3 regions of the Saccharopolyspora tripterygii genome follow, and region 2 is predicted to be linked to each of the others. Evidence: riboswitches for the same ligand, from Rfam matches in the RefSeq annotation. Region 2 holds a riboswitch; each other region holds the start of a gene.

Region 1 (3,269 bases), on a different contig from region 2:
ACGCGCGTGCTGCGTCGGTCTGCACGTCGGCGAGCGCCTTGCCGCATCCCGGGCGGCCGGTGCACGCGGTGACGCCGATCCACGGCGACATCGGGTCGGTCACGAGCCCAGCGCGCTCCACAGTGGACACGTGCTTCCGGTGCGGGTCGAGCATGAACGGGATCAGCGCGCCGCGCCACGGAGTGAGACGGATCTCGCCCGCACCGGCGTCGGCCACCTCGGCGAGCGCGGCCGCCTGCTCGCCCGACAACCGGCCCAGCGGGACCACGGTCGCGAGGGTGACCTGCCCGTCCCTGCCCTCGAGCGTCCCGGCGGGAACGATCGTCTCGGGCTCCGGCCGATCGGGCATGGCCGCGTCCTGCCGGAGCTGGTGATCGGTGCCGTCGAGCACGGCGAGCACTCTCGCGGTCACCCGGGGCGATCCCCGGTCGAGCTCGGCCAATCGCCACGCGCCCGAGCTCTGCTCCTCGCGCTCGGCCAGGAACGCGCGGGCTGCGACGTGCATCACCGCAGCGGCGCTCGCCGGGGGCATTCGCACTCCGGTGTCGGTGCCTGCCAGCAGCAGCGCGACCTCGTGCGGGCCGACCGCGATGACCGACACGTCGCCGCCCAGGCCTGCGACGTCGCCGCGGCCGTCGTCGAAGGCGAACAGGAAGCGTCCGGACAGCGCGGTGAGTTCTGGATCACCGCACAACTTCTCGTCCAAGTCGGTGACCAGGGGCTGGACGTCGAGGAGGCCGATCCGATCGCATCCGCTCAGCGGCGAACCGAGGATGTTGCGCACCCGCTCGTGCGGGACGGAGGGCAGCAGCCCGGCCGCGGAGAGCCTGCGCGCCAACTCCTCTCCCGAGTCCTCGCGCAAGCCGCGGACCTGCAGGTTCCCGCGCGAGGTGAGTTCGATATGCTGATGTCCGAGCTCGTGGGCGGCAGTTGCCACCGACCGCATCTGATCAGCGGTCAGCCTGCCGCCGGGAACGCGGATCCGTGCCAGGCCACCGTCCTCGGCCGGGTGCAGGCGCACCGCGCCCGGGCAGGCGTCGTCCCGGAGCCGGGAATCGTGGTCGTAGGTGGGCACGGCGATACATGGTAGTTGCGGCTTGTTTGCAACATCAGCGCCTGTCGGTAGGATCACCGGCGACTGCAGCAGGGGAGGAAGCCGGTGCGATTCCGGCGCGGTCCCGCCACTGTCACCGGGGAGCAAACCCCACCACGAGGTCACGGCCGAGTTCGGCTGGAAGACCGGGGTGCGCGCCGATCCGGGAGCCAGGAAACTCCGCCTGCCGTGCCCACCCAGCCATGTCCGGGGCGAGGACCCCGAGAGAGGTGCACCATGCGAACCGCGTCCTGGCCGCCTGCGCTCGGCGAAGTCATCGCGCTGCCGACGAAGCACGTCGAGGAATTCACCGCATGATCCTGCTCTTGTCCACATCGGATACCGACCTCCTCAGCGCGCGCGCCAGCGGCGCGGACTTCCGCCTCGCCAATCCGGCGCGCGTGGAAGCCGGGGAACAGCTGGAGGAACTCGTCGAGGGCACCGACCTCGTCGTCGTGCGCATCCTGGGCGGACGCCGCGCGTGGGAGGCCGGTCTCGACCAGCTGCTCGCGGGACCGCGCCCGGTGGTCGTGCTCGGCGGCGAGCAAGCTCCCGACGCCGAGCTCATGGAGTGCTCCACCGTCCCGGGCGGTGTGTGCGCCGAGGCGCACAGCTACCTCGCCCACGGCGGGCCGGAGAACCTCTCCGAGCTCTACAACTTCCTCAGCGACACGGTGCTGTTCACCGGAAACGGCTTCGAACCGCCGGTTCCGGCTCCTTCCTGGGGTGTGCTGGAGCGCGAGCCCCGCACCACCGAGGGGCCGACGGTCGCGGTCCTCTACTACCGCGCGCACCACATGGCCGGCAACACCGCGTTCGTGCACACCATCTGCGAGGCGATCGAGGACGCGGGAGCCCAAGCGCGGCCGCTGTTCTGCGCCTCGCTGCGCGCCCCGGACCCGGAACTGCTGGATGCGCTCGGTGGTGCCGACGCGCTCGTGGTGACCGTGCTGGCGGCCGGAGGTACCCGTCCCGCAACGGCTTCCGCCGGTGGCGACGACGAGGCCTGGGACATCGGCAAGCTCGCCGAGCTGGACATCCCGATCCTGCAGGGCCTGTGCCTCACCAGCAGCCGCGAGCAGTGGGAGGCCAACGACGACGGTCTGTCGCCGATGGACGCCGCCACCCAGATCGCGGTGCCGGAGTTCGACGGCCGTCTCATCACCGTGCCGTTCTCGTTCAAGGAGAACGACTCCCAGGGCCTGCCGGTCTACGTCGCCGATCCCGAGCGCGCCGCGCGGGTCGCCGGGATCGCGGTCGGCTACGCGCGGTTGGGTCACGTGCAGGCCGCCGACCGCCGCGTCGCGCTGATGCTCTCGGCCTACCCGACCAAGCACGCGCGCATCGGCAACGCCGTGGGCCTGGACACCCCGGTCAGCGCTGTGCGCCTGCTGCAGGCGCTGCGGGACCAGGGCTACGACGTGGGGCCGGAGACGGGTTCCGGCGCCGTTCCCGGGCTCGCCGAGCAGGACGGCGACGCGCTGATCCACGCCATGATCGCGGCCGGTGGACAGGACCGCGACTGGCTGACCGAGGACCAGCTGACGTCCAACCCGATCCGCCTGCCCGCCAAGCGCTACCGGCAGTGGTACGAGACGCTCCCGGCCGAACTGCGCGAGCAGGTCGAGCAGCACTGGGGCCCGCCGCCCGGTGAGCTGTTCGTCGACAAGTCCCAGGACCCCGAGGGCGAGATCGTCCTCGCCGCACTGCGTTTCGGCAACGTGGTGCTGATGGTGCAGCCGCCGCGCGGTTTCGGCGAGAACCCGATCGCTATCTACCACGACCCGGACCTGCCGCCGAGCCACCACTACCTGGCCGCCTACCGGTGGATCGCCGACGACTTCGGCGCGCACGCCATGGTGCACCTCGGCAAGCACGGCAACCTGGAGTGGCTGCCGGGCAAGTCGGCGGGCCTGTCGGCCTCCTGCGCACCCGACGCCGCGCTGGGCAACCTCCCGCTGATCTACCCGTTCCTGGTCAACGACCCGGGGGAGGGCACCCAGGCCAAGCGCCGGGTGCACGCTACCCTGGTCGACCACCTCGTGCCGCCGATGGCGCGCGCGGAGAGCTACGGCGACATCGCTCGCTTGGAGCAGCTCCTCGACGAGCACGCCAACATCGCCGCGATGGACCCGGCGAAGCTCCCGGCGAGCCGCAGCCAGATCTGGACGCTGAT
Region 2 (3,269 bases):
GTTGTTGTACTGGTCCGGCCAGTACGCCCCGGGCAGCTCGTCGAGCAGCTCGCGCACGCGTTCCAACCGCGCCCGTTGCCACCCGCCGACCGGGTGCGGCCGGGACACGATCTCCACGCGAGCACCGTGGGCGCGCAACAGGTTTCGGGTCATCGCGTCGAGCTCGCTGTCGGCGACGACGACCACCGGGTGGCCCAGCGCGGCTCCCACATAGGCCAGGCCGATCGCGAGGGTGCCGCTGCTGGACTCGACCACCACCCCGCCCGGCCGAAGCTCACCTCGCGCTCGTGCGCCGCGCAACATCGACAGCGCCGCGCGCGCCTTCATCGTCGCCGGGCCGACGGACTCCAACTTGGCCCAGAAACCGGGGTGCTGCCGGGGGAGCGGCGTGGGCACGCGCAGCACCGGGGTGTTGCCGATGAGGTCGAGCATCGACTCGCACCTGCGGCCACCGGCACTCTCACCGGGGTCCTCGACCACCTTCTGCACGGGGATCACGGGCGACCTCCGTCGTAGAGGTGGATGCCGGTGTCGTCTCCGCTGAGCCAGAAGAAGGGGTACGGCTCCGCCGACAGCGCGGTGATCTCGCGTCCCAGCATCTCCCGGAAGACCGCGCTTCCCGTCTGCGCGAACACCACGAGCGGGAGCTGCCGCAGGTGGCAGCGATCGACGATGTCGTCGAGCGTGCCGTTGCCCAGCACCATTCCCGAGGCCAGCACCGCGTCCGCGCCGTCGATCGCCACCTGGTGGTCGGCGAGGATCTCCTCGCCGAACTCGGTGCGACCGCCCTTGAGATCGCAGGGGACGCAATCGATCCCGCGTTCCCGCAGGGCCGCGAGCAGCGAGTTGACCACGCCGATCACGGCGACGCGGGAACCCTCGGGCACCGGCACCAGTTCCGCGACGGCGCGGGCGCGGGCCATCGACTTCTCCAGCGACGTCCCCGCGGGGATCCGCACCGCGCGCGAACGCGAGTGCTGCGCGTGCGGAACCGCATCCGCCAGGCAGGCGTCGAGCACCGCCACGCGCACCGCCCTGGAAGGGTGGTGCAGCAGTTCGGCGACGTCACCGCCGACGATCTCGCGGACCAGCTCGTCGCCGAGCTCGCCCGGTTCTGCCGCGCAGGAGCCCACCGCGGAGCCGACCCGCACGCTCAACACCGTGTTCACGTAGCCGCTGCGCCTGCCGGAGTGCTGCGCCGCCTGCACCGTCAGGAAGGCGACGGACACCGTCGAGCTCGGTTCGGCGGATCCGCGCAGATCGGTGATCACGCGCTCCAGCGACGTGGGAGTTCCGCGTTCACAGGGGAACTGACCACTCGTCCGCATGGCCTACGCGATTCGGAGCGCGGCGGGCGAACGCCTCATCGGGCCTATCTGCGCGGGGACGACACATCGATCCGGGTGCACCGGGTACCTCCTCCGGGGCTCCGCGACCCCGTTGACTCGGCACGACGGAGCGAGTCTCCTGACTCATGGATCGGCACCTCCCCCCAGCCTTCCCACCGGCTTTCCGGCAGTGGCGCTCGCGGAGTCGACTCCCCATTCACAGTGGCGGGACCGTGCCGGATTCTCACCGGCTTCCTGCGCACCGTCGCATGAATTGTTTTCAACCTTTCAGCCTGCCCGCGCCCAGTCAAGGGACCGCACTGTGATCGTTGTTGCACATTGCTAGCATCAAGGAGCGAAGTCGCTGGTCCAGACGTCGGAGGTGGAGCATGTCACCGCACGAGGCTCTCGTTCGCGGGGAGTACGTGATCAGGCGTGCGCGTCACGAAGACGTCGAGAGCGCGCGAACCTTGATGTTCGACACCTTCTACCGCGTCATGGGCCACGGCTACGTCCCCGAGTGGCACGCCGACGTCATCGACATGCAGCGCGCGTACTTCGAAACCCCGGGCCACGCGCTGTTCGTCGCCGCCCTCGGCGAAGAGGTGGTCGGAACGGCCTCGGTGCGAGCGAGCGGCCCCAAGAGCCCGCCGCATCCACAGTGGATCGCCGAGCGCTACGGAACCCCCACCACGGCACAGATCTTCCGCACCTACGTCCGCGAGGAGCACCAACGAAACGGGCTCGCCCGCGCACTGGTCGAGAAGTCCTGCGAGTTCGTCGCTGAAACCGGGCTCTACGACACGATCTACCTGCACACCAACCCGGCGATCGCAGGTGCGGAACCGTTCTGGCGCAGCGTGGCCAAGGAGGTCTGCGACGCTCGCGGGACCGGCGACTTCAGCCCCACCATCCACTTCGAGATCCCGGTCCCACCACGGGATCTCACCTCCGCCTGAGGCCGGTCAGGCCTCCGGCGGTTCGGTGATGTGCTGCTCGGCCAGGCAGGCGAAGTCGGCCACCAGGCGATTGCGCTCGCCCGCCCTGGTCGCCAGCACGACGTGGCTCGGCTCGACGCCCTCGATGGGGATCGCGACGAGGTCGGGACGCATCCGGGCGGCCGCGCGCACCGTCACCACCACCGCCTGACCGGCGGCGACGACCTCGAACTTCTCCTCCAGCGCGTTGATGTCCGGGCCCTCGGGCGCCTTGCTGCCGTCGGGACGGGGTTCCAGGCGCCAGTACGCGGACCATGCCGGGTCGGCCTCGGGGAAGCGTGGCATCGGCTCGCCGGCGAGATCGTCGAGGGTGACCGACTCCTCACCCGCCAGCCGGTGTTCGCGGGAGACCACCAACGTCCTCGGTTCCTGGTAGAGCAGCGTCACCCGCAGACCGTCGGTGGGGAACGGCAACCGCGCGACGACGGCGTCCACCTCTCGGTCCAGCAGAGCCGCTTGCGGCTGGCTGAACTCGATGTGCCTGGTCCGCACGTCGGCGTCCGGGTGCGCCCGGCGCATCGCCTGGGCGGCCCTGGTGACGATGAGCCCGTTGCCGTAACCGATGACGATCCGGTTCGGCCGAGCGACCGCGCGGGCTTCCGCCGTGGCTCGGGTCGCCGAGCGCAACAGCGACTTGGCGTGCGGCAGGAAGACCTCGCCGGCCTCGGTCAGCGCGGTCCCGCGAGGTGTCCGGTCGAGCAAGCGCGCGCCGAGCTGCTGCTCCAGCCTGCGGATCTGCCGGGACAGCGAGGGCTGGGCGATGCGGAGCTGCTCGGCGGCCCGGCCGAAGTGCCGGTGCTCGGCGACCACGGCGAAGTACCGCACCAAGCGCAGGTCGAGGTCTCCTTCGGTCATGCGCCCAGGGTATCGCCGACGACCAGGCAGCAGGACACCTCTATCGAACTGAACAGCTGTGATGCCTGAATCGCATGACGGATTTCGA
Region 3 (3,269 bases), on a different contig from region 2:
TGCCCGCCGACACACCGGCCACAGAGTTGGTACGGCTGGCCAAGATCCGCTGGCGCATCGAGCACGACTACCGCGAACTCAAAACCGGCCTCGGACTCGACCACTTCGAAGGCCGATCCTTCACCGGCTGGCACCGCCACGTCACCCTGGCCTCCGCAGCACACCTGTTCCTCACCACCCTCCGCCTGAACAACCCAAAAGCATCTGGGGCAGCCTGACCCTCTACAAGGTCATCCGCGAGCTGCAAACACTGCTCGCCACCTGGTCAGGCACCTGCCCCACCTGCCACCAACACATCCACCGATTACCGACCTAACAAAGCACTACTAGGACGTGACGGGCAGCGGAATGGAGTGCTGGTTGAGTAGGAAGGTGCCGCGGAAGCATCAAGTGTCACTGCGGGCTGGTCGAACAGAAGAGGAACTGATCGAAATCTGTTGCCGTGCGTGACGAGCGGCGGCTCTGCGACAGGCCCGCCTGCTCGGCTCGCTGAGCAACGGACGCAAGATCGCGATTGTGGGCAACCGCGTCAATGGCGCAGCCGTGCTGGTTGCCGCGGATGTTGGCGTCGCGATGGGAACCTCAGCCGTGTTCGGGATACGCCGCCCGTTGCAGTGGCGCACAACCGGCTCGACCGGCTTCCGCCGGCTTGGGTGGGCGACCGGCCCTGTCGAATGGTGTTGCGAGCCGCTCTTGGCCGTGGCTGCTGATGCCTGGGATGGCTGTGCGGGCAGCGGTGGGCCCGTCGCTGTCGGGTCATCGCGGCTTCCGGCGTGGGGCGTTGTGGAGTACGCATTCTGTGCAGTAGCCAGTGCCGGATCGCCATAGCTGGCAGCATGTTCGACGTCGGGACCACAATCCGCTCTGCGTCGCGCCGACGTCGAGCAGGTCTGCTCGGCCGGTCTCAGCGCGCAGTTGCACTGCGGTGGCGAGCACGTCACCTCCGGCCCCGTCTGCGGCGAGCCGTCGCAGCACCTCGCCGAGCAAACCGACGGCGTTGCCCCAGTACTGATCGCTGTCTGCTGGTGGGCCGCCGATAGCTTCGAGTCCACGGGTGAGCGGTGCGAGGAAGTGGGAAACGTTGGGCCACCAGGCGTTGGCGCACGATCGATCACGTAGCACAAGACCGTGCACCAACCCGTCCGCGTCAACCACGACGGATGCTTCGGCCAGCGAAGGGACAGGCCATCCGAAGTGGTGCTCGGGAACTGTTGCGCACAGCGCGAGCCACGAAGCCCGAAAGGCCACCAGAACCGTGCCCGCGCGGTGATGTTGAAATCCGGCCAAACGTTGCCAGGCTTGGACGTTTCGCGCCAAGAATCCGTTGGTCTCGTCGCAGTACGACTCCCATGCCAGGACCTCGTTGGCGCCGGCGAGGGGCCGTGCCAGCGAGCGAGTGGTCTGGTCCAGAGCGGCTTTTGATGAATCCTGCACCCCGGCATTGGACCTGATGTGCAGGAGAACCGATGCAGTGAGGTTCGTCGCGGGATCGGCTGTTGTGGGCTCGGCGATCTCCTCGTACTCTTCTGCTGCCGCAGTGCACGGGAAGCCGGTGGAAATCCGGCGTGGTCCTCGCCACTGTGACCGGGGAGCGACCCTGATCTCGCCACTGGGCACCGCGTTGGTGTCTGGGAAGGCCAAGGGGAGCGCCGATCCGGAAGCCAGGAGACCGGCTGCGGCAGTAACACCACGTTCCACGAGAGATGGAAGGCAGGTTTTGACATGACCACCGCTGGTCTGCCCGCTGCACAGCGCATCCAAGTTCCCGTCTGGGCTTGGGCCTTGGCCGCGTTCGCGATCGTTCTGCTCTACGTCGTGCTTCAGGAAAACGGTGCCGTGCTCGCGCAGGCGGCGGACACCGTCCACGAGTTCACGCACGACGGCCGCCACGCTCTCGGCGTGCCCTGCCACTGAACGGGGACACCCATGAGCTCGCCATTCGCCACTTTCCTGCGGCGGGGCTTGCTGGCCGGGCTGCTCGCCGGCCTCACGGCCGCATTGGTCTCGCTTCTGCTGGTCGAAACCCCGCTCCGCGCTGCGCTCGATGTCGAGGAAGCACGCCCGCAGGCCGCCGGTGAGCACGCCCACGAGGAATTGTTCAGCCGCTCCACTCAGGTGGTCGGCGGCATGGTCGCCGCCCTTGTCGTCGGGTTGGCGATCGGGGCGATCTTCGCGGTCGTGTTCGCCCACAACCGGCACCGGCTGCCCGCACGCACCGATTTCGGACGGAGCCTCCAGCTCGCTGCGGCCGGGTTTTTGGCCGTGTCGCTGCTACCGGCGCTGAAGTATCCTGCGAACCCACCAGGGGTCGGGGCTCCGGAGTCGGTCACTTTCCGCACGGTCGCGTACTTCTCGCTGATCGTGGTGGGCATCGCGATCCTGCACGCGGTGGGCTACCTACACCGGTACCTGGCCGTTCACGGTTGGTCGCAGGCACGCCGCAGTACCGCTGCAGCTGTCGGAGGCATCGTGTTGACCGGCCTCGTCCTGTGGTCGTGTCCCTCGAACCCGGACCCCGTCCCTCCGGACGTGCCCGCAGCGTTGCTGTGGCGCTTCCGGTTGGCCTCACTCGCTGAACTCGCCGGAATGTGGGCGGTCCTCGGTTTCGCCTTCGGTCTGCTCAACGAGCCCCGAAAACAACGAGTGACCACGACAGCCTCACCGGCAACGACACCATAGCGACGGTCCCCGCCCGGCCTTCGTCACCTCAAGGACGGGCGGGGTCTTAGCTCGCTGCGGGCGCGATTCGGGGTGCTGACAGTGCGTTTGGGTCCAGTTGGGAACGGGACCTAGTGATCGCGGCCCCTGAAGAGAACGACGACCGCCGCAACAGCCAGCAGAAGCGTGAACAAGGCGCCTCCGCCAACCAGCCAGACGAAAGAGCCGGTTTCATAGTTGCTTTCGTCGTGTGGCCTCGAGAGTGGAGCCACTGAGCCATTGTCCGAATAGGCTGAAGGTCCGGCTGTGGAAGCGGGGGCTGCAAATGACGCAGGGGCTGTGGCCCGCTGAGTGCCGGCATGGACGACTTGATGGACCAGTGCGTAGCTTCCGTTGTTCAACAACGGAAATGGTTGTGTTGCAACGTTGTCACGCTGACTCGTTTGCTGTGCTACTGGGAGAGCCTGAACTTGGCCAGTGAGCGCCACGTCGAGCAGGCTCGGGCTGCCTGGTTCGCTGAGGCGGAATCGGCCGGTGCCGGGGGAGTGCTCAAGAGCAACGCCGCTGGCTGGAACGCTTCCGGCCAGGCTGGTATGCGCTGCTGCGGGCAG

The links. A riboswitch is a leader RNA that binds a small molecule or an ion and turns the genes downstream of it on or off. The one in region 2 is predicted to bind cobalamin.
Region 1: another riboswitch for cobalamin. It lies ahead of cobN (cobaltochelatase subunit CobN); the one in region 2 lies ahead of ACYVF3_RS23595 (Rossmann-like domain-containing protein).
Region 3: another riboswitch for cobalamin. It lies ahead of ACYVF3_RS02500 (CbtB domain-containing protein); the one in region 2 lies ahead of ACYVF3_RS23595 (Rossmann-like domain-containing protein).

What each region holds. Positions count from the first base shown of each region.
Region 1 is NZ_BAAGZP010000011.1:55,460-58,728, reverse strand. Features, by position in the region: gene cobG (precorrin-3B synthase) at 1-1,075, opposite strand, end outside; cobalamin riboswitch at 1,150-1,274, shown strand; gene cobN (cobaltochelatase subunit CobN) at 1,408-3,269, shown strand, end outside.
Region 2 is NZ_BAAGZP010000030.1:155,319-158,587, forward strand. Features, by position in the region: gene ACYVF3_RS23590 (PLP-dependent cysteine synthase family protein) at 1-498, opposite strand, end outside; gene ACYVF3_RS23595 (Rossmann-like domain-containing protein) at 495-1,271, opposite strand; cobalamin riboswitch at 1,441-1,663, opposite strand; gene ACYVF3_RS23600 (GNAT family N-acetyltransferase) at 1,718-2,287, shown strand; gene ACYVF3_RS23605 (LysR family transcriptional regulator) at 2,294-3,181, opposite strand.
Region 3 is NZ_BAAGZP010000002.1:57,633-60,901, reverse strand. Features, by position in the region: gene ACYVF3_RS02505 (IS701 family transposase) at 1-218, shown strand, start outside; cobalamin riboswitch at 1,519-1,692, shown strand; gene ACYVF3_RS02500 (CbtB domain-containing protein) at 1,723-1,914, shown strand; gene ACYVF3_RS02495 (CbtA family protein) at 1,927-2,679, shown strand; gene ACYVF3_RS02490 (copper resistance protein CopC) at 2,790-3,269, opposite strand, start outside.